4 regions of the Tindallia texcoconensis genome follow, and region 4 is predicted to be linked to each of the others. Evidence: riboswitches for the same ligand, from Rfam matches in the RefSeq annotation. Region 4 holds a riboswitch; each other region holds the start of a gene.
What was found. Region 4 has a riboswitch for cobalamin ahead of ACZ47N_RS06010 (ABC transporter substrate-binding protein). Riboswitches for the same ligand answer to the same signal wherever they lie in the genome.
Positions count from the first base shown of each region.

Region 1: another riboswitch for cobalamin. It lies ahead of ACZ47N_RS03325 (ABC transporter substrate-binding protein); the one in region 4 lies ahead of ACZ47N_RS06010 (ABC transporter substrate-binding protein).
Region 2: another riboswitch for cobalamin. It lies ahead of ACZ47N_RS09870 (ABC transporter permease); the one in region 4 lies ahead of ACZ47N_RS06010 (ABC transporter substrate-binding protein).
Region 3: another riboswitch for cobalamin. It lies ahead of ACZ47N_RS07375 (sirohydrochlorin chelatase); the one in region 4 lies ahead of ACZ47N_RS06010 (ABC transporter substrate-binding protein).

Region 1 is NZ_AP042431.1:702,992-711,083, forward strand. Features, by position in the region: gene ACZ47N_RS03315 (ABC transporter permease) at 1-408, opposite strand, end outside; gene ACZ47N_RS03320 (ABC transporter ATP-binding protein) at 401-2,110, opposite strand; gene ACZ47N_RS03325 (ABC transporter substrate-binding protein) at 2,139-3,716, opposite strand; cobalamin riboswitch at 3,897-4,079, opposite strand; gene ACZ47N_RS03330 (tripartite tricarboxylate transporter permease) at 4,183-5,700, opposite strand; gene ACZ47N_RS03335 (tripartite tricarboxylate transporter TctB family protein) at 5,716-6,204, opposite strand; gene ACZ47N_RS03340 (tripartite tricarboxylate transporter substrate binding protein) at 6,310-7,359, opposite strand; gene ACZ47N_RS03345 (tripartite tricarboxylate transporter substrate binding protein) at 7,586-8,092, opposite strand, start outside.
Region 2 is NZ_AP042431.1:2,194,869-2,202,960, reverse strand. Features, by position in the region: gene ACZ47N_RS09880 (ABC transporter substrate-binding protein) at 1-1,246, opposite strand, end outside; gene nikC (nickel transporter permease) at 1,310-2,257, opposite strand; gene ACZ47N_RS09870 (ABC transporter permease) at 2,280-3,188, opposite strand; cobalamin riboswitch at 3,486-3,669, opposite strand; gene ACZ47N_RS09865 (ATP-grasp domain-containing protein) at 3,828-4,688, shown strand; gene rocF (arginase) at 4,741-5,646, opposite strand; gene ACZ47N_RS09855 (threonine ammonia-lyase) at 5,732-6,694, opposite strand; gene nhaC (Na+/H+ antiporter NhaC) at 6,807-8,092, opposite strand, start outside.
Region 3 is NZ_AP042431.1:1,615,715-1,623,806, reverse strand. Features, by position in the region: gene cbiD (cobalt-precorrin-5B (C(1))-methyltransferase CbiD) at 1-618, opposite strand, end outside; gene ACZ47N_RS07395 (precorrin-8X methylmutase) at 661-1,278, opposite strand; gene ACZ47N_RS07390 (GHMP family kinase ATP-binding protein) at 1,281-2,180, opposite strand; gene ACZ47N_RS07385 (hypothetical protein) at 2,177-2,941, opposite strand; gene ACZ47N_RS07380 (cobyrinate a,c-diamide synthase) at 2,938-4,353, opposite strand; gene ACZ47N_RS07375 (sirohydrochlorin chelatase) at 4,382-4,750, opposite strand; cobalamin riboswitch at 4,862-5,043, opposite strand; gene ACZ47N_RS07370 (hypothetical protein) at 5,108-5,482, opposite strand; gene ACZ47N_RS07365 (ABC transporter ATP-binding protein) at 5,609-6,571, opposite strand; gene ACZ47N_RS07360 (ABC transporter ATP-binding protein) at 6,584-7,564, opposite strand; gene ACZ47N_RS07355 (ABC transporter permease) at 7,588-8,092, opposite strand, start outside.
Region 4 is NZ_AP042431.1:1,300,551-1,308,642, reverse strand. Features, by position in the region: gene ACZ47N_RS06015 (sensor domain-containing diguanylate cyclase) at 3-1,457, shown strand; cobalamin riboswitch at 1,833-2,014, shown strand; gene ACZ47N_RS06010 (ABC transporter substrate-binding protein) at 2,112-3,080, shown strand; gene ACZ47N_RS06005 (FecCD family ABC transporter permease) at 3,095-4,150, shown strand; gene ACZ47N_RS06000 (ABC transporter ATP-binding protein) at 4,147-4,965, shown strand; gene ACZ47N_RS05995 (YfcC family protein) at 4,962-6,356, opposite strand; gene ACZ47N_RS05990 (amidohydrolase) at 6,415-7,515, opposite strand; gene nhaC (Na+/H+ antiporter NhaC) at 7,668-8,092, opposite strand, start outside.

The DNA of each region.
Region 1 (8,092 bases), 600 kb from region 4:
CAAGGGATACAACATGGAGTCATTCCATTTATTTCTTCTCCAAGCCGAATAACTTCCCAATAGCGTTCCTGCCACCAAGCTAAGGATCATTGATGAAGTAACCAGCAGCATCGTCCATGGAAGCCGATTCAAGATCAGTGTACTCACATTTTCTCTATGGGAATAGCTAAATCCCAAATCCCCACTGGCTATCTCTCTTAAATAATAGAAATACTGAGTTAAGATGGGCTGGTCCAGCCCGTAGTACTCTCTATAGTATTCTAATTGATCCTGTGAGTATTGAACTGTCATATCATTTTCTTCGCCGCTGATATAAAGAAATGGATCTCCTGGCATCATTCTGGGCAAAGCAAAATTAAGGGTTAGAATAACAAAAAAAGTCAGCAGATATTGCCATGGTTTATCCATCAGCAAGCCCGGCTTTCAATAAATCATCGCTGCTTTTTTTACTAGCATTTTCAAAAATACGACTCGCTTTCCCTTCCTCTATCATTTTTCCTTTTTCCATCACGATCAATTGATCCGCCACTTTTCTAGCTAGATTTAAATCATGAGTGATCAACAGCAATGCAAAACCCATCTGATTCTGTAATTGTTTAAGGAGCCTTAACACATTCGCCTGAGTAGAAACATCAAGCATTGAAGTAATCTCATCTGCTATCAGAACTTTTGGTCGCATGACCAAGGCCCGAGCTAGCGCTACCCGTTGTCGCTGCCCACCACTTAGACTGGAAGTATATCGTTTTAGAAAACCATCGTCATAATTAAGTTGGAGGGACTCAAGGGCTTTTCTAATTCGTTGGATGATTTCGTCTTCCGAAGCGAGTCGGTTGATTCGCAGCGGTTCTCCTACTGCTTCTTCTACTGTAAGACGATGGCTTAGGGCACTAAAGGGGTCTTGAAGCACTAGCTGGATCCCCCTTTCGCAGCATGCCACTTGATTGTTTTTCAATGGTTTTTCTTGGTAAAAGAGTGTACCCGTATCTGGTGACAAAAAACCAGCCATTATTTTTGCAAAAGTTGATTTCCCTGATCCAGATGAACCGATTAAAGCCAGGGTTTCTCCATGGCGAATATTCATATATCCTTTACTAAGTGCATGAATTTTTCTATCTCCTACCCAATAGGTTTTTGATACGGCCTCTGCTTTCAGTATGCTAGTGAGGCCCTTTTGATGACAGGCGACTTCTCTTTCAATAGATACTCCTTGCAATGCTGGTACATGAGACTGGCAAGTATCTAAAGACTGGGTGCAGCGTCCTCTAAACACGCACCCCTCCTCTCCATCCTCATTCCTGGTCTCTCCTGGAATCCCCCATAGATCTTTATAGGGAGCCATTTCTACCGAGGCATTCATGAATCCACAGGTATATGGATGCATGGGTTTTTCAAGTACAGCATCCGTCAATCCTTTTTCGATTACTCGCCCTCCATACATAACCATGATTTCTTGTGTCAGTTGACTGACTAATTTCAAGTCGTGAGAAATCACTAACATGGCAAAATCCAGTTTCTTTTGAAGAAACTTTATAGTTTGGATCATTTCCCGTCGAGCAATTCCATCTAAGGAGCTGGTTGGCTCATCCAGAATAAGAAATCGTGGCTTGCAGCCAATTGCCATTGCCAACAACACACGTTGCTGCATTCCTCCAGATAACTGGTGCGGATAAGCACTAGCTTCCCATCCCTCTAATCCTACAAGTTTTAGTAATTCTTCTGCTTCTTCTCTTGCTTCCTTAGATGTAATGAATCCTTTTTCTATCAGTGGCTCCGTTAATTGATTCCCTATGGTCATAACGGGATTCAATACTTCTGACGCATTCTGAAACATCATGGCTATGGTATCCCAGCGATATTTTTTTTGCTCGTCCTTCTGAAGACTCAGATAGGGATTTCCAAATAGCGTTACCTCTCCAGCTGTTTGATGAGGCTTATCCACGAGCCCCATCAACGCCATCCCTAAGGTTGTCTTTCCACTTCCAGACTCACCAACAATTCCAAGGCTCCGTCCTTCCCGAAGTGTAAAAGAAGTGTCCTTTAATGCCTTAAACAGATTTCCTGCTGTATGATATTCCACTTGTATGCAACTGGCTTTTATCCTTCGATCCATGACGTCCTCCTTGCTTATTCTCTTCCCTTTACCGTTCTAAGTAAGATAATTTATTATGCGTCATATTATGATGATCAAACACATGCATCCATCCATCGTATGCTTCCAGATTATATACCGTGTATCCAGTCCGTAGAAATAGAGGAATTTCTGGTATTTCATCTGCCAATATTCCTTGTATTTCCATCATTTGATTCCGGCGCTGCTCTTCATCCATGATTCGAATTTGTTCCTCTAATTTGTCTGTAAGGAGGGCGTTATGATAACCCGGCACGCTATTGACCCAGTCTTGATCTGCATCTGTAAATCGAGCTCTCAAATAGTCAGCATCTCTGGCCCAACCTCCGTGTCCTACAATGACCATTTCATATTGACCATCAGCAATTTGCTGATCTCTAGACTGACTATCCATAGATCGAAGATTAACTACAATACCAATATCTTCTAACTGTTCTCGAATCAATTCGCCCATTCTAGATTCCTGATCTTCTCCGGTTAATAATTCAAAAGATAAAATTCCTTCTGACCACTGACTCTTCTCTAATAATGCCCTCCCTTGATCCAAGGAGTGTTCGTAGGCAGGAAGATCTGGGTGAAACCAACGATGATCTGGAGGAAGAATGCCCATACTTCCTGGAATTGCTCCTCCTCTGGCTATTTTCTCCACCAAAGATTGACGATCAATGGCGTATGCCATGGCTTGCCTTACATTCCGATCCTGTAATTCTGGTCTTTTTTCCATATTAAAACGCAATCGATATCCCCATACGCCAGGCTTCTCTACCAATTTATAATTCGCCTCTTCCATGAATCGATCTAACGAGTCCATGGGAATGTCCGTAAGATGAATCTCACCATTCTGCAATGCCAGTACTGGATCGCTTACGGGTATAAACTCAATTACATCCACCTGTTGCCTGGGGCCCCAAAAGTTTTTTGACGCTACAAATCGGTAGGTACCATGTTCTTGTTCATAATCCGTAAGACGGTAAGGACCTGTTCCCACTAAAGATTCTGGATCCGAGAAGGACTCTGGTGCTTGGACCTCTTCCCATATATGCTTAGGTATTATGTTGATACTATACAATTCTTCGATAAAAATTGGACTAGGCTCCCCTAAAGAAACCCTTAGGGAATGTTCATCAAGAACTTCAACTTCTTTGACAAACTCCTCGTCCATCAAGTGAGCTGAAGACACCACTGGTTTGAATTTTTTAGCGTATTCCAAGGTAAAGGCAACATCTTCTGCTGTAAAAGGGGTTCCATCATGCCATTGGACACCTTCCTGAAGTTTAAATTGGTATTCTTTTCCATCTTCAGAGATTTCCCAGCTTTCTGCTAACCAAGGAATATATCCTTTTTCATCCTTTTCTACCAGTTTGTCAAATATCAGATTCACTTTATAACGACCAGGTCCCCGAGAGTGGGTGGTGTAAGGTTGAGGTAACCCGTAGTCTCCACCTTCTAACCGTATGACCGTTTCTTGAGATGCTTCTTGGTCTGCTTCCTGACTCTCTTGTTGTGATACGGAATTGGTGCAGCCACTTAGAATCATCATCATGATCAATACACCTATCCATAATCCCTTGAACTTTTTTCCATTCATCTTTTTTCTCTCCTTTTTTATTCTATTTGATTCTCTTTCATAGCCATAGACAATCTAATTCCACCCTTTGGAGAGATGAGAAAAATATATCCGTCAAAAAAAGCCCCTTGATTTTATCAAGAGACTTTTCCCATTGTAAGTCTGCTTTTATAACGAATAATGAACATTTTCCCCATGTTCATTGGCTCTCATCCAAAGGCAGGTCTCCTGGCTTACGGTTCTTCCTCTTCCCCGCCTTCCCAAAAAAATTCAGTGGCCTTGTGGGGATTTGTCACCGTTTACAGTGGTGGGTCCGCGCCGGATTTCAACCGGTCTTCCCTATTCTCCCTCTTTTTCAAGGGCACCTTTGATGCATTTTAATCATATGTTATTATATCAAGTTCAGGTTCCTTATACAAGCCCGTAGAAAAAACGACTTCTGCCTATGCAAAAGTCGTTCTAAACAAAGCATAAATATCTTGTTACTCTAATCCTCTTCCAGTATTTCTTTTTTGCGACGTAGAAAAAAGAAGATCGAAAGAATAGTGACAGTCCATAGACCAATAGAAATCGGACTCCCTACAAAATACAGATAGTTTCCTCTGGCAATGGTTAAGGCCTGTCGAAAACTGGCCTCAAAAAGAGGTGTTACCAGAAATGCTAGGATCAATGGACCATCTGGTAGCTTATACCATTTGTAGAAGTACCCAATGAATCCAGATACAATTGCTATGATCGTATGGTAGGGCATATTGCTATAGGCATAGGTTCCTATCACAAGAAAAAGTGCAATGATAGGCCATAGGACTTCCGCAGGTATCTTTGAAAGCTTTGAAAATACAGGAATCAGTATCCATCCAAAAATCAAATTAAGTGGATTCGTCATCAGCATTAAAATAAACAGCGTATAAACTACCTGGGTATGATCAACCACGACCCTGGGTCCTACCGGAACTCCTTCCATAACCAAAGCAGCCATCATTAAAGCTGCAATGGAACTGCCTGGTATCCCGAAGGTTAACATAGGAATAAAGGTCGCTCCACAGGTAGCATTGTTAGCAGCTTCCGCAGCTGCTACCCCATCTAGGGATCCTTTGCCATAGTTTTTATCTTTGGTTATTTGACTATAAACAGAATAAGATGTGTAAGAAGCAAGTGTGGCTCCTGGTCCTGGAAGTGCTCCTAGGAATGTGCCTAGTACAGACCCAATGCCAATAGCCTTACCAGATTTAAATAATTCTTTGAGGGTAAGGCCTTTTTCTTTCTTTTTTGCTTCATCTAGGATGCTATCGCCCAAATCCCCAGATTTATCTGGATCTTTGATAAAACCATGTATTTCTTTCACAATCACCGGCAATGCAAAAAAGCCCATAAGCAGTGGTACCAAAGGAAATCCTGATTGCATTTGTCTTATGCCAAAAGTAAAGCGTAAACCACCAGTAATAATATCCCGTCCAATAATGGCTAAAAAGAAACCAATTCCTGCAGACATAATCCCTTTTCCTGGGTTTTCTGCGGAGAAAACAACGACTAAGGATAGTGCCAACATATAAAGGGCCGTTAATTCTGCTGGCCCGAAACTTGGCGCCATTCTACCTATCGGTACGACTAGGAAAATCAATACAAAGGACCCGAAAAAACCTCCTAAAACAGATGCATAAAGGCCCATTTGAAGGGCTTTTTTGCCTTTTCCCATCTGGGTTAAGGCATAACCATCTGCTACAGTTGCTGCCGCTCCAGAGGTTCCTGGTGTTCCAAAGGCAATGGCCGTTATGGATCCACCGTAGGTCCCGCCCACATATGTACCGATTAGCAATCCCATGGTTTGTGCCAGTGGTAAAATAAATGAAAAAGGCAATACAAGTGCAATAGGGAGGCTGTGTGCAAGGCCTGGAATAGCACCTACCGAAATCCCTACAACGATTCCCATCATAATAAAAAGGATGGTTTGAATCGTAAATACATCCGATACTGCTCCTGTTAATGCGACGGTATCAATAGCCATATTCTATCCCTCCCTTTATGGCAATGGTGTTCTAGGCATATACATGGATAATAACTCGATAAATAAGATGTGTATGACAATAGAAACCACCACTGCTAATGCAGCCATTTTAGCTACTCTTTTTCCCATTTGCTGAAATTCGTTTTTCCGTTTTACATCTCGATATACACACCAAAGCCACCATACAAACAGAAAAACAAAAGTTGATGTTACGAGCCCTATATTTCGGAAGGACCAAGAATATGCCCACATATATACTGCTATACCAAAGGCATATGGAAGTTTTCCAGTAAACTTGAACTCAATCTTAGTTTCTGGTTTCATCACTTCTCTAATCGGAACCAAGATGCCTCCAATAGCCATCAAAATCAAAGAAATACGGGGTACAAATAGCTCCATGGTTCTTAAGGGAGAAGTAAATGTCCATGCATACCCACCTAAGGATATAATAGCAATAAGAATTCCAACTTTTGAGTTTAGAGATAATAGGTGTTTTGAGCTCATGTTTACACGCTCCTGACTCATACTTTTTTAAAGTCCGATATTTCTGTCTTTTCAAAATAGACCAAAGCGATTTCCAATGGCTTTGGTCTATTTTTTCATAGAAAACTAATCTAGTGTTTGAATCCATTCCATGTAATCTGGAACCATGGTTTCTTTAACATCCATATAAAAATCCCAAGTCTCTTCTGCATTTAAATAATGTGCCACTACTCCCATATCTTTAAAACTTTCCTTTAGTTCTGGCTTTTCAGCAATTTCGCCAATTGCATTGGAAATTCGATCTTTTATGGCCTGCTCCGTTCCCTTCACAGCCCATAACGCGATGGGATGTCTTTCCCTTCCATCTTCTATGCCATATTCTGATACATTCGGAACTTCAGGCATCAGTTCATCTCTTTCCGTTAGTGGTTGAGTATTGACCATTACGGTCATATCTCCATCTTGATGCAGCGGAACCGCCGCAGCCAAACTCAAGTGTCCAACATCCACATGCCCGCCTGTTAGATTTAACGCTACATCAGCTCCACCTTCCAGTCCCACAAAAACATAATCAAATTCGTCTGGTGGTAAGATTTTTTCTACGATATAATGACGAACATTACCTTCCCCCTGTCCTCCAAAGGTTACTTCATTGGGGTTTTCTTCCATATAGGCCATTAAATCGTCTAAGGTTTCCCACGGAGCTCCCTTCCGGTTTCCAATAACAAAGGTGGGACTTGCCAAGGTAGCAACTGGCTCAAAATCATCGATGGTATATCCTCTGTCTCCAGCCGCAGGTTCAAATAATAAAGGTCCCGTATGACCCCAAAAAAACATATTAGCATCTGGTGTCTGGTTGGATACGTAGTAAGCCGCTTCTGTACTCATGCCTCCTGGCATGTTTACAACATTAGCGTTAATGCCAAATTCCCTCATATGTTCTGCCATATACCTTGCTGTCAGGTCATTTGAACCCCCAGCACCAAATCCTACCACAATATCAATATCAATTTCTTCTTCCAGTTCTGCTGACGGTTCTGCTGTAGCTTCCGCCGTTTCTTCCGTATCCACTGGTGCTTCCATTTCTTCTGAAGGCTCTTCTCCTCCGCATCCAATTAACATGGTCCCAGCCATTATCAGCACTAGCAGCATAATCAACCTTTTTCTAATCTTCATCTCTTTTCCCCCCTTTTCGCTCTCCACTTATATACAGCCCATTAATCGATTGATCTCTCTACCAATCATAAGGAAGGGTACTGCAATAGTTACATAAGGGGCTTGGCCGGAGCACATATTAAGGCTCCTGTGCTCCGTCACTTCATGCTTTTGGATCCCAGCGTTGACCAAACCTATGCCTCAGATTTCTAATTGAATCTATTTCTGGGATGGTTCAGTTCAACAACTAGTCTTCAAATCCATCTAACCATTCAGTAAATCGAGGGATCATTTCATCTTCAACTTCCATAAAGAAATCCCATTGTTCTTGTGGATTCAAGTAGTGGGCAACCACTCCAATATCTTGGTAGTTTTGAACAAAATTCTCGTCTTTAGAAATCGCTTCCACTGTGCTGCTTACACGATCAATAAGTTCCTGGGGAGCTCCTTTAGGTGCCCATAAACCCAATGGATGCGGCTCTTTTGCATCAATTCCAAACTCTTCGATATTTGGGATATCTGGCATCAACGGATCTCTATCCATTAAAATTTGTGTATTCACCAGTACTGAAAGGTCTCCATCTTCATGGAGCGGTCGTGCTGCAGCCAAACTCATATGTCCTAAATCTACGTGTCCCCCTGTCAGATTTAGTGCCACATCCGCACCGCCCCCAAGACCCACATAGGTGTAATCTAGTTCGTTAGGATCCAGAATCAGTTCTGCTATAAAGTGCATCATATTTCCTTCCCCTTG
Region 2 (8,092 bases), 890 kb from region 4:
ATTCTCTATTTTCCACCAGATCGGTATCGCTTTCCACTAAAAGTAGTTCCATATCCAAACCAATGTCTCGATAATGAGCTTGCATCGCAGAACCAATTGTGTTGGGAACTTGTCCTAAATCGGTTCTCGCTACATAGTTTAACTTTATTTTCTCTCCTTGATATTCACGAAATCCATCACCACTTGTATCAACCATACCAATCTCATCAAGTAAGGCTTTAGCTTTTTCTGGATCAAATTCGTAAGGAATCTCCCCATCATAACCGAAAGCTAGCTGAGAAGTAAAAGGTCCTTTTGCTGGCACACCATTTGCCAATTTCTTCGCATAGCTGACTTGATCAATCCCATGCACCAGTGCTTGCCTAAACTCAGGGTATTGCATATAGGGTTTGTTCATGTTTAATCTCATTTGGAAAATTCGTAGATTTGGCCCTTTGAGAACTTCATACTCTTCGTTATCTTCAAAAAGCGTCAGATCTGTATGGTTCAACTGTGTGGCGAAATCAATTTCTCCTGTTTGAAGTGCCATTGCCCGAACCGAAGCATCAGGAATATATCGTGCATCTATTGTTTCGATGCTGCTTGCTCCATTCCAATGATCATCATGACGAGACAATGCAAAACCCTCATCCGAAGTAAATCCAGTCACTTTAAATGGACCCGTCGCAATAGGCTCAACTGCAAAATCAGGTGATTGTGCCGCTTCAGCATCAACAATGATATATACAGGATCCGCTAAAAGGTTCAGCAACGTTGGCCAAGCCTCTTGGGTACGGATCGTCACCGTAAATTCATCTGCTTCAATTGTTTCAACAGGAAATTTCACATCATCGCGATCCGTCATCTCCAGTGCACGCTCAATTGAAGCTTTCACCGCTTCCGCATCAACTTGTTTCCCATTATGAAAATATACATCCTGACGCAACTTAAATACAGCTGTTTGATCATCTTTCATTTCCCATTCTTCTGCAATTTTTCCCATAAAATTCATATTTTCATCCAATTGGATCAAATTTTCTCCAACACCCAAACGCGCTAGTGCCCATCCATGCCAAGCAGTTGTTGGTTCCAGGTCTGCATCTAGCCAAAACAATCCTACATTCACATGAGTATTTTCATGATCTGCATTTTGTACTCCATTTTCTATTGACTCCTTTTCAGACATCTCCAAATCGCTATCTGTATCAGAGCATCCCATCATAAGCATCAATATAAAAATCATCAATACCAGCATTTTTTTTATCACTATGTACGCCTCCTATTTTTTCCGTTAAAAATGAATAAAACACAAAATCTAATCCTTTTATTATTAGCAGGCTTCACCACCTTTTCTGCCTTCTTTTAGTTCCTGGTAGTATCTTTGCTTTTTTCCGCCTTCTTTACATTTTTCATCCTTCACAAACAATTTTCTAAATAAGTGTCTTTTTCCTACTTGCGGGTACATATTTGTCATTTCTGATTTCGAACTATCATGAGGATCCATTTTATCTCGCAATAGATCACCTGTGATATTACAAATAGACACCACGAAAAAAATAGCCATTCCTGGATAAATCAAAAGCCAGGGGGCTGTTTGCAAATAAGGTCTCCCTTCATTTAACATGCTTCCCCATTCTGGTAATGGTGCCTGTACACCAAGACCAACAAAAGAAAGACTCGCAATTGCCAACATGATGCTTCCTATATCTGTTACATACTGGACGATTAACGTAGGGAAGAGATTAGGTAAAATATAACGTCTTATTATTTTCAGAGGACTCGCCCCCGCCATTCGTGCAGCTTCAACAAAGGGACGGTTCAAGAGTCGGGCTGTAAGTACACGTATCAGCCGTGCGTAACGTGTCCACCAGATAATTGATAAGGCAATGAGTGTGTTGCGAAGCCCTGGGCCTATCAAGCCTGCTACTGCAATGGCAAACACCATGTCCGGAAAAGCCAACACAGCATCTGAAATTCTCATAATCCCTTGATCAACCACACCTCCAAAATAGCTGGCAGTAACCCCTACTATCAGACCAGTTAAAGCCATTGCCGACAAAAGGCCTATAGTGGAGCCAACAGAAATTCGAGCACCATAAAGTATACGCGAAAGCAAACACCGTCCTACTTGATCAGTACCGAGAGGAAAATCATCACTGGGACCCTGCAAAACATGGTTCAAGTTGGTATCTATGGGATCATGGGGTGCTAGAACAGGTGCTACAAAAAGAAATACTAATAATCCAATTACCAATATCAAAGGCCACCACTTTTTCATTGCCTCAACCTCTTTTTCCCCTTCAAGAAATTTCCTCTTTTCTATCTATTAATAAAATTCGTGGATCCAGCAATTTCGTTAAAATGTCTACCAGAAAACTGATCGACACATAGGTTAAGACCATTAGAAGCACAAACCCCTGCAACAGTGGGTAATCACGATAACTGATGGCCTGCAGGACCATCGAACCCAATCCGGGACGCATGAAAAGATGTTCAACAACAATAGTTCCTCCTAATAGAGATGCAATCGTCATCCCTATTAATGTTAGTAATCCAGGCAACGCATTCGGCAGTACATGAAATATTAAAATGCAAATTTCCGAAATTCCCCGAGCTCTTGCACTAATCGCATAATCCATGGAGAGTTCTTCCAGAATGACCGTGCGGACTATTCGAACATATCGACCAATCAATGGCACAGACAGGGTAATGGTAGGTAGCAACAAGTCAATAGCGCCGCTCCCTTGCATAATAGGAACCAATCCAAATCGCACTGCAACTATGTACATAAGCATTAACCCAAGCCAAAAGCCTGGTATCGATAAAGAAAAAAATGTAATAATCCTGATTAAATAGTCTATTAAACGATTTCGTTTCACGGCAGCGATCATTCCCAAAGGCAAGGAAGTTGCCACTATAAGGCCGAGAGAAGCCAATGCCAAAGTAAAGGTATTTGGCATCCTGTTCAAAAGAACCGAGCCAACTGGTTTTCGAAAATGATATGATTCCCCTAAGTCGCCACGGGGCAATCCAGAGACCCAGCGTACGTACTGAACTAAAAAGGGCTGATTCAGCCCCATTTCTTCCCTGGTTCTTTCCAGCGTTTCGACTGTGGGGACTACGTCTCTCGACATAAGTCTCCTTTCTGCTGGATCTCCAGGACTGAAATAGGAAAGTAAAAATGTAATAAACGTGGTACATATGAGCACAACTAACAGCTGAAAAGCTTTAGTTATTAATACCTTCCTCAATTTAAACACCCTTTATTGATAATTCATTTCGTTTGTATTTGATTCATTAGGATACTTTTCCCTTTGTCAATCCGATACTTCTCTATAAGCGTAATGCTTGACCTTGTCACCTTCAGTCTATTGGATTTTTTTCAATAAAAAAACCTTTCCCATATTTAGTAGAAAAGGTTTCAGCTACTCAATTTATTCTGAAGTTAGTGGATCACTAAGCGCCTAAAATATTCGAGTACGACCTCCCTCCCATCTTCCGTGGAAACTTCGGAGCATTTTACGGCAGGTCTCCTGGCTCAGCATCATCGTAAAGATATCCCCCTTCCCATTTTTATAACAGTGGCAGGATATCTCCCTTAGCATTACAGTGGCGGGACCGCGTAGGAATTACACCTACTTCCCCTTTGTCTATTTTTTAAAAATAGACACCATAAAAAATATTTAATTATTTAAATATTATCATGAACAAGCATAAAAGTCAATAAATGATAAAGCTTATCATTTATTGACTTTTATGCTATACTTCTACAAGAAAATGCGTCACTTTCCATTGCATCTTTTACTATGTTCTAAAATTACTCTCAATTTCAGGAGGTTCCTATGCAAATGAACTCAAAGCCAACCTTTGCTATTCTAGTAAGCCAAAAATATTCACTCAGCCATCATCCAGATGACCTCGCCTTACAATCAACTCTACACAAACTTGGTTGCAATGCTTCTATTGTACCATGGGATGATACATCTGTTTCCTACCAGCAATTCGATACCGCTGTCGTTCGTTCATGCTGGGATTACCAACATCGATTACCTGAGTTTATTAAACGTATGCAAGCAATTGAACAACACTGTCGCCTTGTTAATAATGCCTCTACCATTATTTGGAACAGTAATAAGCGCTATCTTCAATGGCTATCAGACCATGAAGTTCCCACTGTTCCTAGTTTTTTTATTGATGATCACATGAACTTAACGCCATTTTGTTGGAATTTCTCTACTGATAAAGTTATTGTGAAACCCAGCATTGGAGCAAGCGGCCATCATACTTATTTGGTAGACGCCCAGGATTTTAACTCCATTAAAAAGCATGTTCTTCATTTAACTCGTAATCAATCAGCCGTATTACAACCATTTATAAAAAGCGTTCAAACTGATGGTGAACGTTCAGCAGTGATTATTGATGGTGACCCGGTTTTTGCTATGAAAAAAAAGCCTGCCGAGAATGGTTTTTTAGTCCATGAGCACTGGGGTGGAACTTACTCTGAAACGTTTCTAACCCATAAAGATCGTCTTTTTTTAAAACACTTAATTAAGGTTCTTAACCCAATTCCAATGTTTATGCGGGTAGATTTTTTGTACGATGAACAACAACAACCATTACTGCTTGAACTTGAAATGATCGAACCAAATTTGTACTTGTCTCGAAACCCCTTGGGCCTTAAAAAGCTTTGTAATGCCCTGATTCGATAAAAGGCTCCAGAATATTTTTCTGAAGCCTTTCGCTTTTATCTACTAATCCTTTTTATAACAATCTTTCTCCCAACAAAGAACTTATTAAAGCGACAGCTACTTGTGCTGTTTTATTTTTTTCATCTAAAATAGGATTTACTTCCACAAATTCAGCCGAAACAATCCCATCATATTCTGCCAGCATTTCCATGGCAAGATGTCCTTCCCGATAGCTAATACCACCAATAACCGGAGTCCCTACTCCAGGGGCATCGCCAGGATCTAATCCGTCTAAATCCAAAGATAGATGAATACCATCTGTTTTATCTTTCAAATATTCCAAGGACTCTTCTATTACTTTAGCCATGCCCATTCTATCAATCTCATGCATGGTGTACATTTTGATTCCTTGTGCTTTCACCAACTCTTTTTCGCCCTCATCTAAAGCCCGATGTCCAATCATCACTACATTCTCCGGCTTTACTTTTGCGATTGGTTGATGAAGGTTTGTCAGAAGCTTATTGCCAATTCCTAAGCTTGCGGCTAAAGGCATCCCATGTATGTTACCAGACGGCGATGTTTCTTCTGTATTTAAATCAGCATGGGCGTCCACCCATATAACCCCTAGATTTTCATAATGGTCTGCTACTCCTGCAATCGTTCCAATAGCAATGCTATGATCACCACCTAAGACCAGAGGAAAGCAACCTTTAGCAATAATTCCACTTACTTTTTTGGCTAATGCTGCATTCACTCTTTCTACTTCCACTAAGTTTCTAAGATTAGATTTTTCTGCCTCTTCTTTATGCCCTAAAGCTTCAATAAGGACATCGCCATCATCACTAACCTTGTGTCCCAGCTTTTCAATTCGTGACTGAACACCAGCATATCGCATAGCACTAGGACCCATGTCAACGCCTCTTCGATTTTGGCCTAAATCCATTGGCACCCCGATAATCGATACATTTTTTTGTTTCATTGTATCCCTCCTAAAATAAATTCATCTGTACATTTTTTGAATGTTTATCAATGTTTTCAGCTTTTATCCTGTATCCTTTTCCTTCCTAGTATCGCTGTAAAAGACTAGCAAGTATATCTCCATCAATGTTGGCACCAGAGATCACTAAGGCAATGTTTTTCCCATCCCAACTCTCACCATGCTCCATCACAGCAGCTACCGTAGTAGCACTGCCTGCTTCCACAATCAGTTTTTCCTTCTTGGCCATTAGACTCACAGCCTTACCAATGGTCTCTTCAGATACCATTAATAGATCATCTACATAAGAAGATACCATGTGATACCCTAAGGGACCCACTCCACCTACTAATGCATCACATAAAGAAGGCTTTGTCGGATATTTTTCATGACAAACCCCTTCTTCACAAGATCGGATCATTGCGGGACATGCTTCTGTCTGTACTCCTAGAATTTTAATGCTTGGTTTAATCGTTTTTGCTGCCACTGCAATTCCACTAATTAAACTGCCTCCTCCAATCGGCACTACTATTGTATCGATTTGACTGTTCTGCTGCAATAACTCAATAGCAATAGTACCTTGGCCAGCATGTACTTTCCTGTCTGAATGATAGGAATCAATGTATGTCATTTTTTCTTCTTGAATATATTGATTCCCCAAAGTATGGGCCTCATCATAATTTTTCCCAATTTTTATTACTGTAGCTCCATAATACTCTATTTTATCTATTTTACTTTGAGGAGTCATTTCTGGAACAAACACAATGGCTTTCTGTATTCCCAGCAAATTAGCCGCATAGCTGACAGAACTACCGTGATTGCCAGAAGACACCGTGGCTACGCCTTGATGCTTTTCTTCCTCGGACAAACTGAGGATTTTATTAAAAGCTCCACGTATTTTAAAGTTTTTAACTTTTTGCAAAGACTCCAACTTAAAAAATATTCGCTGGCCTTCTCCACCTAAATAAATTGATTCTTCCAAAGGTGTTTTGCGCACATAGGGTTGAATACGACGATAAGCCTCTACCACTTCAGCATACTTCAAACTCATTTTTTACCTCTCTTCCACAACTTAAATTTCTCTCTACACACTAATAAGGATACTAGTATTATATACTAATATCCTTATTAAATCACGTTTTTACGACTATCAACATCACTCTTTATTCCTCTTCTTCTTCGATTTTGTCAACGGTCCATCCAGTAAATCCATAAACAATATTAACAATTGGCGTAAGAATATTTAGGAAAGCATAGGGCGCATAGACAAAAGGATGAACCCCTAGTGTCCCCCACATAAACACACCACACGTATTCCATGGAATCAAGGCAGATGTGACAGTTCCACCGCCTTCCAGTGCTCTGGATAGAATTTTAGGGTGAATTCCTTTTTCTTTGTACGTATCACGGTACATCCGTCCAGGAATGACTAATGCGATATACTGTTCTCCCGCTAAGAAGTTAACCGCAAAACAAGTAAGTACTGTAGCGGCAATTAAAGATCCTGTTCCTTTTGCAAACCTCAAAATATATTCTCCAATAGCGTGAAGCATTCCAGTTTTTTCTAGAATTCCTCCAAAAGAGAGGGCAATTAGAATCAGCGATATTGTCCACATCATTCCGTCCAAACCACCACGACTCAATAGATCATCTACCACTTCATAGCCACTGTCCATAGAAAAGCCATAATGTGCCGCTTCAATAACGTCACCCAAGCTGGCTCCTTGAAAAACAGCTGCAAATATAGCACCAAGAACAACCCCACTTAACAATCCTGGTAACGCTGGAACTTTTTTAACAACAATAATAATAACAACAATTGGTGGAATAAATAGCAATGGACTGATCATAAAATTCTCATTCATGGTAGAGAGCATCCTATTAATTTCTTCAGCATTCAGTTCTTGGCCAGCATATCTTAATCCAAGAATCCCATATAAAATAATCGAAATAACAAAAGCTGGAAGGGTAGTCCAGATCATACTTCGTATATGATCAAAAAGAGTGGAGCCTGCCATGGCCGGCGCTAGGTTAGTCGTATCCGATAAAGGAGATAACTTATCTCCAAAATAAGCACCTGAAACGATGGCACCTGCTACCATTCCTACAGGGATTCCCAGACCTATTCCTACTCCTAACAAAGCTATACCAACAGTTCCAGCCGTAGTCCATGAGCTTCCAGTAGAGATTGAAACAACAGAACAAATAATAGCGGTGGCCACTAAAAATATCCCTGGCGATAGTACTTGTAATCCATAATAAATCATACTAGGCACCGTACCGCTTAGAATCCACGTACCGATGACTGATCCAATAATCATCAGAATCAACACAGCTTGCATCGCCATACTAATCGACTGAATCATCGCTTCTTCTAAGTCTGACCATTTAAAACCTAAAGATACAATTCCAATCAATCCTGCCACTATGGAAGCAATAATCAGTGGTA
Region 3 (8,092 bases), 320 kb from region 4:
GCCAGGAACTCCAATCCAATTTCGATTGCCTCCTGCCGCCATGACGCTGCATTCCATTTCTAGGGTTTTGATCCAAGCACTGGTGGACATGGGCTCTACAATCCCTGTGGTTCCAATAATTGAAAGCCCTCCTACCACTCCTAGTTTTGGATTAAAGGTTTTCTCCGCCAGTTTTTCTCCACCAGGGATGGAAATCGTCACATCCAAGCCTTTTTCTTCTCCAATGATGGCACGGACGGCTTCCTTGATCATTTTGCGGGGTACTGGATTGATGGCTGGTTCTCCTACGGCCACCGGCAACCCTTTTTTCGTCACGGTTCCAATGCCTTCTCCAGCATGCAACTTGATTTCTGTATCCTTCCGCCATGCTACCTGGGCTTTTATCCAGGCTTTATTGGTGATATCCGGATCGTCGCCGGCATCTTTAATCACGTAACAAGAAGCCGATGTTTGTGTGACTTCTGGCTTTAAAATCTGAAATTTCTTTTCTTCGCCTTGGAGGATCAACCAGGCTAGGGAGACGGTTTTTTGCGTCACCAGCATCTTTGCCGCCGCTTTTGCCGTGACAGTAGCACAGGCGCCAGTAGTAAAGCCTTTTTTCAGTTTTTTCCTTGCCATGGGATCACCACCTCGTTTTTTCCAATGATGAATACGCCTCCATCATTTTCTTTTCAGCAGTGCATTCACAATTGCTGCCGCCACGGTACTGCCACCTTTACGACCCTGAACTGAGATGCTGGGCACCTCATAGGTAAGGAGGGCTTCTTTGGATTCGACTGCTCCTACAAATCCCACTGGTACTCCAATAATAAGGGCTGGATCTGCTTTGCCTTCGTCTATCAATTGGCATAACCGAAAAAGTGCTGTAGGTGCATTCCCAAAAACAAAAATCGATGTTTCTGGATCGGTGGCGGCTTTTTCGACGGCAACCGCCGATCGGGTTCGTCCTTGTTCCTTGGCAAGAGACGCCACTTCTGGATCATCCACTAGGCAGTAGACTTCCATCCCCAAGGACCTTAAAATTCGCTTATTAATCCCAGACAAAACCATCCGAGTATCTGTATAGATTTTTTTGCCAGCCTGTAATGCTTCCTCTGGTTTTGACAAGGAGCCCAGCTTAAAATGAAGGGCATCTGCGTAGGTAAAATCCGCCGTTGTATGAATCACCCTTACAAGGATATCTTCCATTTCCGGATGGGCTAGAGGTGTTTTCATTTCAGATCGTATTATTTGAAAACTGTTTTTTTCTATATTTTCAGGATTCCATTCTATTTCCATTGTTATTCCTCCCTCCGGATGCCACCGGCAATCATTTGCTGCTGCCGTGGGTGTTGGTATTCTTTGCTACTCTCTAAACTTTTCCACCCGTGATAAAACTTTTCCTTGTCCATGGCCCTAGGTTCATAGAGCACCCCTAGGGTGCTGCCGCTATGGGCTACATTGACGCCCAGTGCACCACATTCAAGGGCCAACTCCCTTATGGACCACAGACCGGGCTGAGAAATAAAGGCTTCATTGCCTTGGGCACTGATCCAAGCGGCTTCTGCCAGGAGAAAAGGCTTCTTTTCTTTCAATCCTCTCTGGAAAAGCTTTAAAGCCTTCTCCATTTCCGCGGCATAGGCTTTTCGTTTTTCATGGTGGTCTGTTTTTCGGGATGTGGCGGTCTCAATGTCTTTTTTTCCTTCCAATACCAGTACTTCCAATGCCGGTGTCCATGCATCCAAGGTCAGGCTCACTTCTCCTGTCAAGGGATCCATCAAACTAAGCCTTGGAAAAAGAATACTGTCTGTAGGTTCTAATTCTGCACATAGGTTTGTTAGTTCTTGGGCCGTTAATGGTTTTCCAAACCAACGAGTCACCGCATCCCCTACGGCTGCCAAATCCGCTGTTGAACTTGCCATTCCTTTAGCCAAGGGCAAAGGCGATTCCAGCCTTAGGGAAAAGGAGGCTTGTTCTTCTGATGGGATGGCTGCTTTTTCCATGGCCAATGCCATCATTTTCCAAGCCCTGGGACGATGCTGACGCAACCACCTATGGCCATCAGCATGGTCCTTAGCTGTCTCTATGGTCACACGACTAAAACCGTCGATGGCATAGGAAATCAGTTTTTCGCCACCCATGATCCACCCTTGGAGCCATTCCCCACAGGAACCTGGACAGGCGGAAACAATACGTTTCATGCTGGTTCCCCTTTCATGCGTCCCAGTTTCCAAAACACCTCAGAAGCCAATTGTTTTTTCCATGCTGGCAGGATGTGGGGATCCATGGATAGAACCACGCAGGTAGCTGGTCCAGCAGATTTTTCTAAGGATACGGCCAGCTCTGGTTCCCATTCTATTTCTAATTCACTTTCTTTTGCCAAAAGGGAGGCTTCGTGGCTTATTCCCTTGGACCCTACGGGAATCATGGCCGTCACCTTGGGGTCCTGAAGCAGGGCCTGAATGCTGGTGACAGAAGCCACTTCCGGATCAAAGGGATGGGCAATTTCATTTCCTATCTTTGGCAATCCCAATACCCATACTTCATCCTTAGGTTGGCTTTTATGCAACCGTAGGGTCTCTTCATGGGCAGTCCCTAGAACCGTTATCCCCATGGCAGTTTGTACCGTAGGAAAATTTTCCTCGGTGCTTCCATTGATGGTGGTTGTTTCTAAGGCTGCTTCTGCTAAGAACCTCTGAATACCTTGATAAATCTCTTTTCCTGTCGGATCCCATTCTACAGACAGGGTGTCGATCACCGTATGTACCTGGCCGCCAGCTGCCAAAATTTCTAATGTTGCTACCCGACAGGTATAGTATCCGGTGATTGCTGGTGATACTCGAACCAGGTCTTTTTCTTTTTGACCAATGGCTCCACAGGAATCGCAGGCTATTAATAGATATTCCTGGCCAGAAAGCCTCAGTATGCTTATGTCTCGTAGACTTGGTATTGGTTGTATCATAAAGGCTTCCTTTCTGGTTCTTCAGCCTCTTTGTTGGATGACTGCCAGCCAGGGATTTTTTTTAGCCATTCCATGGCATAGGCTGGATTGGATTCAAAAAAAACATGGGGAAACCCACCAAAAGCATGATGGATGGTCATGCCACATTTCCAGGATACTGGGTCTCTTTTTTCTGAAGGATCCTGAATCTTGGTGATGGAAAGAACCCCAGGCTCCTGTGTTTCCACTACTCCTCGATGAAATTCGTGGCCTGAGATCTGCAAGGATTCTGTAAAAAATCCTTTTTCTGGGTTGGTTTCAATAGAACCATAGCCAAATCGTTGAAGCCGATTGGTCATGTAAGCTTTCCCTGGAAAAACACCTGCCATTTCCCAGGTGTTTCCTTGGAAATCCGTCAAGCTTTGGCATAAATACTGAAATCCACCACATTCTGCATATACCGGTAATCCTTGCTGAACCTTCTCTTTTAAATCTTTTCTAAAGGAAGTGTTTGCCTCCAATTCCTTTCCAAAGATTTCTGGAAATCCGCCTCCCAAGTAGAGGGCATCCAAAGAATCTGGCAAATGCTTGTCCTGCATAGGGCTTACTTCTACTAGGGTGCATCCCTGTTTCTTCAGCCAATCCAGATTGGCTGGATAGTAAAAATGAAAGGCTTGGTCTTTGGCAATCCCAATCCTAAAATCCCTTTTCTGCTGAAGGTTTTCCTTGGTTTTCAAGGGTACTGGAAGGATGGCAGCCTGTTCTAAAATCCTATCGATCTCCAAGGTTTTTTCAGCAGCTTCCGAGGCTTTCTGGAGGGTTTCCTTCAGAGCCTCCACTTCTGTAGCTGGAATCAACCCCAGGTGGCGACTCTTCAGAGTTAGGCCTTGATCCTTGGCCATCCACCCCAGACAAGGAATGCCCGTGTCTCGTTCAATGGCACGACGAATTAGCTGGTAGTGTTTCTCGCCGGATATACGATTAATAATAACCCCTGCCACCTTCAATGCTGGGTCGTACATCTCATAGCCTTTCACCATGGCCGCCGCACTGGTAGACATGCCTGCACCGTCTATGATTAAAATTACCGGTAATTTCAACAATCTGGCAATCCACGCAGTGCTCCCGTTTTCTTTACGGCTCCCCATGCCATCATAAAGCCCCATGACACCTTCCACCACCACTATTTGATCTTCTCGAAGAATTTGTTCCAACTGTCTTTGAACACCAGCTTCACCCATGAGGCAACTATCCAGATTGTAGGAGGGGGTTCCGGTGACGGCATGATGAAACTGAGGGTCAATGAAGTCCGGCCCCACTTTACAGGGTTGCACCTCATGGCCCCGCTCTTTCAAAGCTTTTAACAATGCAAGGGTAATGGTTGTTTTCCCGACACCACTATGGGTGCCGGCCAGTACAAATCCTTTGGCCATCCAAGCTCCTCCTATGGGTTCTTCTTCCTTATACCTTTCTGATCTGATCTAATAGGATATCCGTCATTCTTGAATCCTGTCCAATGACGTCTGATGTTTTAAAGGTGACTTCTGGATATCTTTCTTTCATTTTATCTAGGGCTTCTGGTAAATCATGTTGCATATGATGGCCCGCAAATAGAAAAAACGGAGCTACTACGATCTCTGTTGCACCTTTTTCTATCAATGTCTCTAGGGTTTCTTCCAACTCTGGCTTAGCAAACTGTAAAAAAGCGTATCCGGTCATTGCAAATTCATCTTTTGAACGTATCTTCACATGTTCTGCCAATTCTTTGACGGTATCGCTGGTTTCTGGTACCCTGCTTCCATGGGCCAGAATGACTAATGCTTTTTTCATCTTCAAACAACTCCTTTTTTCTATTTCTGTTGTCACAAAAAAACATGCCGCCGGAAAAGACGCCATGTGTTCGTATGTCACTCACCCCATGGGCCCTTCCCTCCGAAGGGTTTGGTGCAATTTTCTCAGGCTGGTCTCCTGGCTTGTGTTTCCTTTTACTCACGGCTCCTTCCCAAAGGATTCCTTTGGTGGCTTTTGCCGTTTTCATCCACACTTACAGTAGCGGGGGCTGCAGGGGTTTCTAACCCCTTTCCCAATTGTGTTGGTTAAACACCTGAAAAATATTTAATTGATGTGAATCATTATATCAGAAGCACTCTTTTACCACAAGAAAAAGTCCTGATGATTCTCCCAGGGTTAAAGATAAAACAGAACCAGATCCAAAAAGATCGCCATCATAAAAACCACGAAGGCTCGATAAAAATGAATGGCCCTTTCTTTTCGAAGAGAGAGTTTCTCCAAATACTGTTCTTTTAGATGGCTGTGAAACATGTTTTTAAAGATTTTTTTATCCCGCTGGATACCAAAAAAAAGAGCATAGCAGCCTAAAACGACTCCCATTAAGAAAATAGCATTGTTTGCCAGTTGCAGTAAAGGTTTCTGAGACAAGAAAAAACCATAGACAGCTCCCATGACAGCAGCAATCAGTGTCGCCAACAGGCCTTCTTTGGTAACAAGCCAAAGCACTGTGGAAAGCCTCGGAATTTTTGTGTAATCGTATTGGTTGGACATTGAAATTTTCCTCCCCCATGGGCAAAGATCAAAAAAGGGAAAAGAGCTCAATTTTGTGGTCAGGAGCCCTTTTCATCAAAAATATACAGCTTGGAAAAGAGTCTCTGCTCTTTGTAAACCATTCCGTTATTTTTGTAATTCTTCCACTAAATGGCATAACACAAATCGCTGAGGTTCATACTCCCTTAACTCCGGGGTCTTTGTTTTACAAATATCCTGTCGATGTCGACATCGACCGTAAAAACGGCAGCCTTCCGGAGGATTTATAGGGCTTGGTACGTCCCCTTCAAGAATAATCATATTATCCGGTGCATCTACCCTGGGTACTGGTATGGCCGACAACAAGGCTTGGGTATAGGGATGCAAGGGATTTTTGAAAATAGCGTTGTATTCAGAAAGCTCCACTACTTTCCCAAGGTACATCACCGCAATTCGATCACTCACATGTTTCACCACGCTCAAATCATGGGAAATGAAGAGATACGTAAGACCCAGTTCCTCCTGGATATCCTGCATTAGATTAAGAATTTGGGCTTGAATCGATACATCCAGAGCGGATACCGGCTCATCCTGAACGATGAACTTAGGATTTAGGGCCAGCGCTCTGGCCACACCCACCCGTTGACGTCTTCCACCATCAAGCTCATGAGGAAAGGCATTTAGGAGTCTTGGGGTCAGACCAACCGTATCCATTAACTCCTTCACCCGATCCGTCACTTTTTTACGATCCTTGAATACTTTATTGATTAAAAGAGGCTCGGAAATAATTTGCCCCAGGTTCATTCTTGGATTCAGGGATGCATAGGGGTCTTGAAAGATGATTTGCATATTCTTTCGAGCTTCACGCATCTGGGATCCGTTAAAATCCACAATGTTTTTTCCCTCAAAGTTTACTTCTCCCGCTGTGGGTTCAACCAGTCGCAGTATGGCCCGACCCGTAGTGGATTTTCCGCAACCAGACTCGCCTACGAGGCCTAAGGTTTCTCCTTCTTTGATAAAAAAGCTGACATCATCTACGGCATGAAGCATTCCTTTCGGGGTTTTAAAATATTTTTTCAGATTTTTTACTTCTAAAATATTTTTCAACATTCCTTTCACCTCCTACTTTCTGTATTGTTCTGCCGGATACAGATGACAATTGACAAAATGCCCTTCTTTCACTTCCGCTCTATCCGGTAGTACTTTTCTGCAAATGTCCATGGCCTTAGGACATCGTGGATTAAATGGACATCCTTCAGGAATTTCCGTTGGATCCGGCATCAACCCTTTTATGGGCTTTAACCGCTTTTCATCCTCTTCGACATTGGGAATAGAACCGAACAACCCTTCCGTATAAGGGTGCAATGGCCTTTCGAACAGATCGCTTACTTTGGCATATTCCACCACGTATCCCGTATACATAATGGCTACTTTATCACAAATATTTGCCACTACTCCCAGGTCATGGGTGATCATGATCATGGATGTTTCAAATTCGTCTTTCAGTCGTTTCATGAGTTTCAAAACCTGAGCTTGGATGGTTACATCCAATGCCGTGGTGGGTTCATCTGCGATCAACAGCTCTGGATTACAGGCAAGGGCAATCGCAATGACGATACGTTGCCTCATGCCACCACTGAATTGATGGGGATACTCTTTGCCACGTTCCCTTGGAATACCTACGGTTTCAATCATGTCTCTGGCCTTTTCCAAAGCTTCTTTTTGATTTGCCTTTTGGTGAAGTAAAATCACCTCGGCAACTTGATCTTCCGTAGTCATGACCGGATTCAAGGAAGTCATGGGATCCTGAAAAATCATGGAAATTTTATTTCCTCGAATGTTTCGCATTTCCTCTTCCTTTTTCTTCAGCAAGTCTTCCCCTTTAAAGAGAATTTCCCCTTGGACTATTTTTCCCGGAGGGGCTGGAACCAATCGCATAATCCCTAGGGCCGTTGTGGTTTTTCCCGCACCAGTTTCTCCAACAATTCCAATGGTTTCTCCTATGCCAATTTCAAAGGTCATATGATCGACGGCCTTTACAACCCCGTCATCCGTATTATATTGAATGGACAAGTCCTTTACTTTCAACAAATCTTTTGCCATATACGACACTCCCTTCCTTGACTTTAGCCTTTTAACCTTGGATCCAATGCATCTCGAAGACCATCCCCCAGCAGGTTCAGACCAAAGATGGTAAACATAATTGCAAGCCCTGGGAAAATGGCCATCCACCAGGCATCTCGGATATATATTCGAGCCGTAGACAACATCGCACCCCACTCAGGAGTTGGCGGCTGAATACCAAGGCCGATAAAACTTAGGCCGGCTGCAGAAAGAATGGCTTCCGCAACCCCTAAGGTTCCCTGCACAATAATAGGGGCCATACAGTTGGGCAAAATATATTTGGTGATGATTCTAAAGTCATTGGCTCCAACGGCTTTTGCCGCCTCTACAAACTCCTGATCCCTAAGGGAAAGTACCGAGGCACGAACGATTCGAGCATACCGGGGTATCGATGCAATCCCTACGGCAATCATGACATTTACAAGCCCTGGCCCTAGGGCTGCGGCTATGGCTATGGCCAGTAATATTCCAGGAATGGCCAGCAAAACATCCATTAAACGCATGATG
Region 4 (8,092 bases):
AAATGAAAAAAATATTTCAACGGAGCATGGGTTTGCTGATTCTAGCCATATTGGTATTAACCGCCTATAACTTTAATGTGGTGCGAAATGAAATGTTGGAAAATCGATACAATGCATTGGTCAACGATTTAAGAACAGACTCGGCCACCTTTGGATTATGGATAAAAGAAAAAAAGAGTATTGTGAATACGGCTAAAGATATTTATGACAATTTTTCGTATGAAGAATTGGTAGCCTACAACACAGAAAACCCTTATTTGAATATCAATAATGAAGACCCGAGTATTTCTCAACTATATATTGGATTAGCCGATGGCCATTTTATTACAGGTGGCCAATGGATTCCGCCGGATGATTACGATCCCAGAACCAGAACTTGGTATCTAGAAGCACAGGAAGCTGGCAAAACCATTGTTTCCAGTGTGTATGTAGATCGGGAAACAGGAGAAATGTTGGTGACCATCAGTTCCCCCCTATACCTTCGGGAAGGGTTTATTGGAGTGATATCAGCGGATGTGTTTTTAGAAAGCATTCGAGGGTTTCTAATGGCAGAAATGGAAAAACGAAATAGTTATTCTATGTTGGTGGATGAAGATGGGACCATGATGATTCATACCCATCGACCTAATCTAGAAGGGCAAAATATTTATACGGATTTAGGCTCTTCATTGTTTAAGGATTATTTTAATGAAGCGAAGCAAAGCCAGGATATTGTTCGAATGGCCTATGCCTATGAAGGGGAAGACATCCTTGGAATTGTTCAGAAGGCAGATGGGCGAAATTGGTATTTGGCTGTGGCCAGAGTCGATGATGTCACCCTATGGAACGCACAACTGGGGTATCCGTGGATTTTCTTTGTAAATGCCCTGATGCTCACCATCATTGTTGTTTTAATGGGGATGATTCTTAAAGCAAGGTCGGAATTGCATAGCATGAATGCACTTTTAACGAAAGAAAATGAGAAAGACTTTTTAACAGGCATCTATAATAGACGCTACCTCAATCTATACTTAGAAAGTGTATGGCGGCAACAGCGAGTGGAGGCGTTAAGCATCTTGATATTAGACGTGGATTTTTTTAAGAATTACAACGACACCTATGGACATATCCAAGGCGATGAAGTCTTGAAAAACTTGACGAAGTGCATCAATAACCTGGTAAGAAAAAAGGATGTTTTTGCTCGATTTGGGGGAGAAGAATTTGCTTTAGTGCTGGAAGATGTTGAAGGACCAGAGGTGGAAAAGATAACGCAAAAAAGCATAGATGCTGTATATCATTTGGCCATGGAGCATGAGACATCTCCGTTTAAACGGGTCACTATTAGTATAGGAGTCGTTACGGTTGCTCCAGGAAAAAAGATAAGCGTCAGAGAGGCCATTGAATATGCAGATGAGGCCTTGTATGAAGCCAAGGAATCAGGAAGAAATAAAGTAGTTTTTCATGAAGGACATAGGTAAGAAAGGACAGGGGGGACGGACTTTTTTCCTGTTCTTTCTGGTGTTTCTTCCAGCGACTGCAAAGTGAGGCCTCCAATAATCAGAAAAGAACAAGAATAGAGGCAGTCGGAAAAAAATCCTTTATAAGCCTTGATTATTCACTTGAACAACGTCAAATCACGGTCTGCTTTTAGTCCGTGAATTTCTGGAAAAACTGGGCCTTCGTAAAATACTCGAAACAATTACTGGGCAATACCGTAGATTTCGGAGGAGAAGGACGAGTTGCCCCTGTCCCCACTGAGCCCCAGCCCCCTGAGCCCCCTGGATGATCGACTTCGTTAAAGATAAGAAATAGCTTGTTTTCATAATCTTCCTATGATAGGATGAATAGATAAATAAACTATAAATCCTTAAGGTGCCTCTTAAAAGGAGGAGAATAGGAAAGACCGGTTATAGTCCGGCGCGGACCCACCACTGTAAGCGAAGACGAATCCCTAAGATGCCACTGAAGAAATTTGGGAAGGCTGGGAGGAGGAAGAAACGCAAGCCAGGAGACCTGCCTTAAATGAAAACATGCGTAAAGCGACAAGGGGAAAGTAGGTAAAGAGAACTAAGATGGGAAGTCTCTTAATAATTAAGGGGCTTTTTTTAATGCCCTAAAAAAGGAGAATGAAAATGAAGAAAAAATGGCTGTCTCTGTTACTAATGATGGGAATCCTGCTTTTTATAGGGTGCGGAAAAGGAGAAGTTCAAACGGACTCCAAAGAAACAATAACGGATTATCAACCGGTGACGATCCAAAATTTTAATAGAACCTTAAGCATTACCGAAGTGCCAGAGCGAATTGTCAGTATGAATGTTCATACAACCGAAATATTATTTACCTTAGGCTTGGGAGACCGTATTGTAGGAACGGCTTTTAACAACGCTGAAATCCTGCCGGAATTCAAGGATGATTTTGACCGTATCCCTGTGTTAGCCGAAAGATATCCCTCTATGGAAGTTTTGCTAGGCGCTGAGCCAGACTTTGTATATGGGCGTGACAGTGCCTTTGGTGCAAATGGAACAGCTTCTGTGAACGAAATGGAAACCTATGGAATTCATGCCTATGCGGTAAAAGGAACCTTGGTAAATGGAGCAACCATGGATGATGTCTATGAAGACTTTCTGAACTTGGGCAGGATTTTTGATGTGGAAGAAAAAGCAATTGCTATTGTCAGTGAAATGCAACAGGAGATGAAAACGATTCAGCAACAATTGGGAGAAATAGAAGAACCGGTGAAAGTTCTTGTTTTTGATATGGGTGGAGACGCGGTATTTACGGCGGGACAATCCCTGCAAACAACCCTGATTGAAATGGCTGGTGGTAAAAATATTTTTGATGACATTGCCAATAACTGGGGAAGTGTTAATTGGGAAGAAGTCGTAGACCGCAATCCAGAAGTTATTGTGATCAATGACTATGGAGATGAAACGGCAGAAGAGAAAATCGATGAACTGCTTACTAACCCCTTTATGCAGGAGGTGGATGCTGTGAAAAACCAACGTTTTGTCATCCTGCCACTTCCCGGTGTTTTTGAGGGTCCGCGCAATGTAGATGCCCTTCGGATATTAGCTGAAGGGTTCTATCCAGAACAGTTTTAAAGGGAGCTGTCTAGATGAAAAAATCGATTTCGATGCCAAAATTATCGATATTGTTTTTGGTCTTATTGGTGGGTTCTGTTACCTTGGCTGTAGCTATTGGACCCGTCTCTATTGGGTTTCGAACCGTGTGGGAAATTGCCTTTAGTCAGTTCGCGGTGTTGGAACCATTGCTGGAAGAAGACTGGACAACAGCGCAAAAACACATTGTATGGGATATTCGGTTTCCGAGAGTTCTTCTGGCAGCCATCGTTGGTGCCGGACTGTCGCTGTCAGGAGTTACAATGCAGGCGCTTCTGAGAAATTCGTTGGCAGATCCCTATATTTTAGGCGTGTCTTCCGGAGCCTCCGTTGGCGCAACCTTAGTGATTGTATTAGGATTCTTCCGGTTTTTCGGACAAATGGCGATTTCTTTTGCTGCCTTTGCAGGAGCCCTTGCGGCGGTTCTGTTTATTTTTATGCTGGCGCAAGTAAAAGGAAAAGTATTGCCTGTTCGGCTTATCTTGTCTGGAATAGCTCTTTCGGCCATGTTAAATGCACTAACGAATATTATTATTATGACAGCGCCAAGAGAAGAAGGAATTCGCAATGCGCTCTTTTGGATGATGGGAAGTTTAGGTGGTACTAAATGGTCTCATTTATGGATTCCTTTGATAGCCGTTATCGGTACTTTTCTTTTTCTTTTTTACCAATCCAGAATGCTTAATATTTTGTTAATGGGTGAAGAAACAGCTATCACTCTTGGAGTGAATACCCATCAACTTAGCAAAATGCTATTAGTGGTGACGGCTCTGACAACAGGAATTATGGTGGCAGTTAGTGGTGCTATAGGGTTTGTAGGGTTAATGGTGCCTCATGTAACCCGTTTCTTAGTGGGAGCAGATCATAAAAAAGTACTTCCTTTATCGGCATTGTTAGGTGCTGTGTTTCTTATATGGGCAGATGTGCTGGCTAGAACCTTGTTTGCGCCGGAAGAAATGCCTATAGGAACCATTACGGCCTTATTTGGAGGGCCATTTTTTATCTGGCTGCTTAGAAAGAATGACTACTCCTTTGGAGGTGGCTCGAAATGATGGTTTCTGTAAAAGACCTGTCACTATCAATCGATGGATCGCCAATTATTGAAGACATCAGTTTTGCAGTAGAAAACAAAGAAATTATCGGGATCGTTGGTCCAAACGGGAGCGGAAAATCCACCTTATTAAAAACCATTTATAAAACACTGCGTCCAGATAAAGGAACTATTTTGATGGATCATCAGGATATCAGTACCTTGTCAGAAAAAGAAACTGCAAAGAAGATGGCGGTATTAAAACAGGAATCTACCATTGATTTTGATTTTACGGTTCGAGAAATGGTGGCGATGGGAAGAGCTCCGCATAAAAAAACCTTCGAAAACTATTCTCGGGCGGATTACATGATTGTCGATGAAATGATTGAAAAAGTGGGGATGAAAGCATTTTCCAACAGAAGCTTTACGACCTTGTCCGGTGGAGAAAAACAACGGGTCTTGTTTGCCAGAAGTTTAACGCAAAAGCCAGAGTTGTTGATTCTTGATGAACCGACAAATCATCTAGATATTAAATACCAAATAGAAGTCATGGAAATTATTTCAGAACTGGATATTAGTATTTTATCCGCCATTCATGACTTAAACATTGCTTCTAGCTATTGTGATAAAATCATTCTTTTGCATCAAGGAACCATTAAAAGTTTTGGAAGTCCGGAGCAGGTACTGCAGGAACATGTCATTAGGGATATTTTTCAGGTAGAAAACAAAGTAAGCAACAATCCCTTTACGGGAAGTATTCACATTTACTTTCTCGGTCTTGGATCTAAATCCAAAAGAAAAACCCCCGCTGCTTTTGCAGAAGGGGCTTTGCTTTAACTCCAGCCGATCAAGGTTGCAAATCCAATAGATAATACAGCGATTCCAGTCCATATACCGAAAATAGGCATAACAAATTTTAACCATTTTTCATAAGGGATTTTAGCAACTCCTATGGCGCCCATTAAAACGCCGGATGTAGGGATGATAATATTTGAAATCCCGTCACCATATTGAAAAGCTGATACAGCTACTTGTCGAGATACTCCCACAACATCAGCCATGGGTGAAAGAAGGGGCATGACCACATAAGCCTGGCCAGAACCGGATGGTACGAAAAAGTTGAACAGAAGATTGGCTAAAAACATGCCTATCGATGAAAAAATAGGCCCTACGGCTCCTAGAGGGATAGACATTCCGTGGATAATCGTATGAATAATTCGTCCATCCGTTAACAAAATAGTGATGGAAGAGGCAAACCCGATGACCAGAGCACCAAACACCATGGATTGAGCTCCTTTGATAAAAGATTTTGCCATTTCGTCTGGATGTATTTTTGCTACAACACCTGTAATTAAAGCGACACCGAGCATAATACCACTGAGGTAATCTAGTCCCCATCCAAGGCTGGTTGAGCCATAAGCATATCCTGCAAAGCCAATAGCTAAAGTTGTTAGAATAATAGCATGAGAGAAGTTGAAATGAATATCTTCAGCGGTTTGGCTGACTTCGAAATCTACTTGGCCCAGGATGCTTTTTTCTGGGTTTACCCGTATTTTTTTAGCATAATGCATGATGTAAATAACGGTAGCGATGAATACGACCACCATCACAGCTGTTCTATAGCCGAAACCAGAGAAAATAGGTACTCCAGCAATTTCTTGTGCGATAGCTGTGTTGAAAGGTCCCATAGGAGTCATGGCGAAGCCGGAGTAAGCTCCCAGGTACATAATGGCCATACCGACGAGAGGATCTAGTTTAAGCCGTTTTGCTAATACTACGCCTATTGGAATAAAGGCAATAACCGCATTGATGACAATGCCTAACATGCCCAAGATAGCCATGATAAGCATAATGAAAGGGATCACCATCAACTCTTTTCCCTGAAGTTTTTCAATAGCAGCACGGATTCCTGCATCTAAGGCTCCGGTATCATTAATTACCTGAAAAAAGCCACCCACCAGAAACACTAGAAAAATAACATTAGCGCCATTTACCATTCCTTGGTGAATAGAAGTAAGGAATGTAAAAAGTCCAACTGGATTTTTCTCAACGAATGCAAAACTATCGGGATCGATTAAGGTAATCCCCAGCGTTTCGTCTTCTGTCATGGTGTATTCGCCTGCGGGAATAATATAAGTAGACAAGGCGGCAAAGATGACAAAAATCATAATTAATGTATAGGTATGAGGCACCTGAAATTTCTTGTGAGTTTTTTCTTTGGCGGTCATTACAGACACTCCTTTTTGGTATGAAATATGAAATATAATGGCATTTGATTTTGCTTGATTACATTAGTTTTTTTCTTGTCATATTAAATAATAAGTTGACGCCATTGATCAAAGCATCCTGATGAAAGTTCATTTCTGGATGATGTAACCCTGGTGAGAGATCAGCGCCAAGACCGATATAGGCCGTTTTGACCCCTAAGCGTTGCGTATAAAAATGAAAATCTTCTGCTCCTGGTGTGCTGATTGCTTCTAAAGATTCTCCTAATTCTTCCATGATAGCATTTTTAGCCAAAGCGACCATATGGGCGTCATATTCAGCGGCTGGAGAACCATTAATACTGGTAATTTCTCCGACACCTCCTAAATGCTTTCCGCTATGCTCAACAGCTAGCTTCACTTTTTCAAGAATCGATTCCATTACTTTATTAGTTTGTGCCCTGATATCCATTGTTAAAGTTGCTTTATCGGGAATGGTATTAAAGGTATCACCTCCAGCGTTCAAACGAGTTACTTTAATAGAATGAGATACGTCTGGGTCTGCTTTGATGCAATTGATAGCATTTGTCAGCATAACACTGGCGTCAACCGCGTTGATCCCTAAGTGTGGTCTGGCACCATGAGCGTTCAAGCCTTTTACTTGAACATCCACTCTTTTGCTTGAACCATGGTACAGTGCAGGTGTTGCCTGGCCAAGGCGGCATTCCTGGATAGGTCTGAGATGAATGCCTACCAGTTCCTCCAATTCGTCTAATTGGCCACTGTCGATCATTTGGTTAGCTCCCAACTTTTCTTCAGCCTGTTGAAAAACCAAATAGAGTTTCCCTTGTTTAATGCCCTGTTCGCTGACTTTTTTTGCAGTTGCCAACACTATAGCGGAATGTGCGTCATGACCACAGGCATGAAAAACATACTTTATTTTGTTTTTTTCGAAGGCTAAGGCATCCATATCCGCTCTTAATCCAAAGACAGGGCCAGCTTTTCCACTGTCAAGAATACCTATGACACCTGTGCCTCCAACCTTTTCAAGTACTTGGTAATTCATTTTTTTTAGCTCTTCGGCGATGAAGCGAGAGGTTTTATGCTCTTCAAAGCCTACTTCTGGAGTAGAGTGAATTTGTTGGTACACCTTTTTTGCGTAAGCGTCTATTGATGCTGTCATTTCCTGTTGCTCCTTTCTAATGGAAGGTTGTCTTTTTTTATACTGAAACTCCTTCGCTTGGTAAGGCGAAGGAGTGGACTGCTTTCGTCATATATAGGTTATAGATAGAAAGTAAAGGGTTTTTGTATTGAATTCGGTGATTATGAAGCAAACTAAGATTTATTGGAATCTAGTTTTGCTACCGTATAGCCAGTAAAGGATAATGCAAATACCACGATGGGGGTGGTGTAATTGAAAATAGCCCATTTTGCGTAATCTAAGGTGGCTACGCCCAACACACTATAGATAAACACCCCGCAGGTATTCCATGGAATTAAGGCAGAAGTTAAAGTTCCTGAAGATTCTAGGGCGTTAGACAAGGTTTTGGGATGGAGTCCTTTTTCCTTATAGGCAGGGGCGTACATTCTGCCTGGAACCACAATAGCAATGTACTGCTCTGGCATGGTAGCATTGCTACCGATGCATGTAGCGATGGTAAGGCCAATTAAACCGGGGATGCTTTTTACCCTGCGAAGCAAGGCTTCCACAATGACCTCTAACTGTTTAGTCTGCTCCATAATGCCACCAAACATCATGG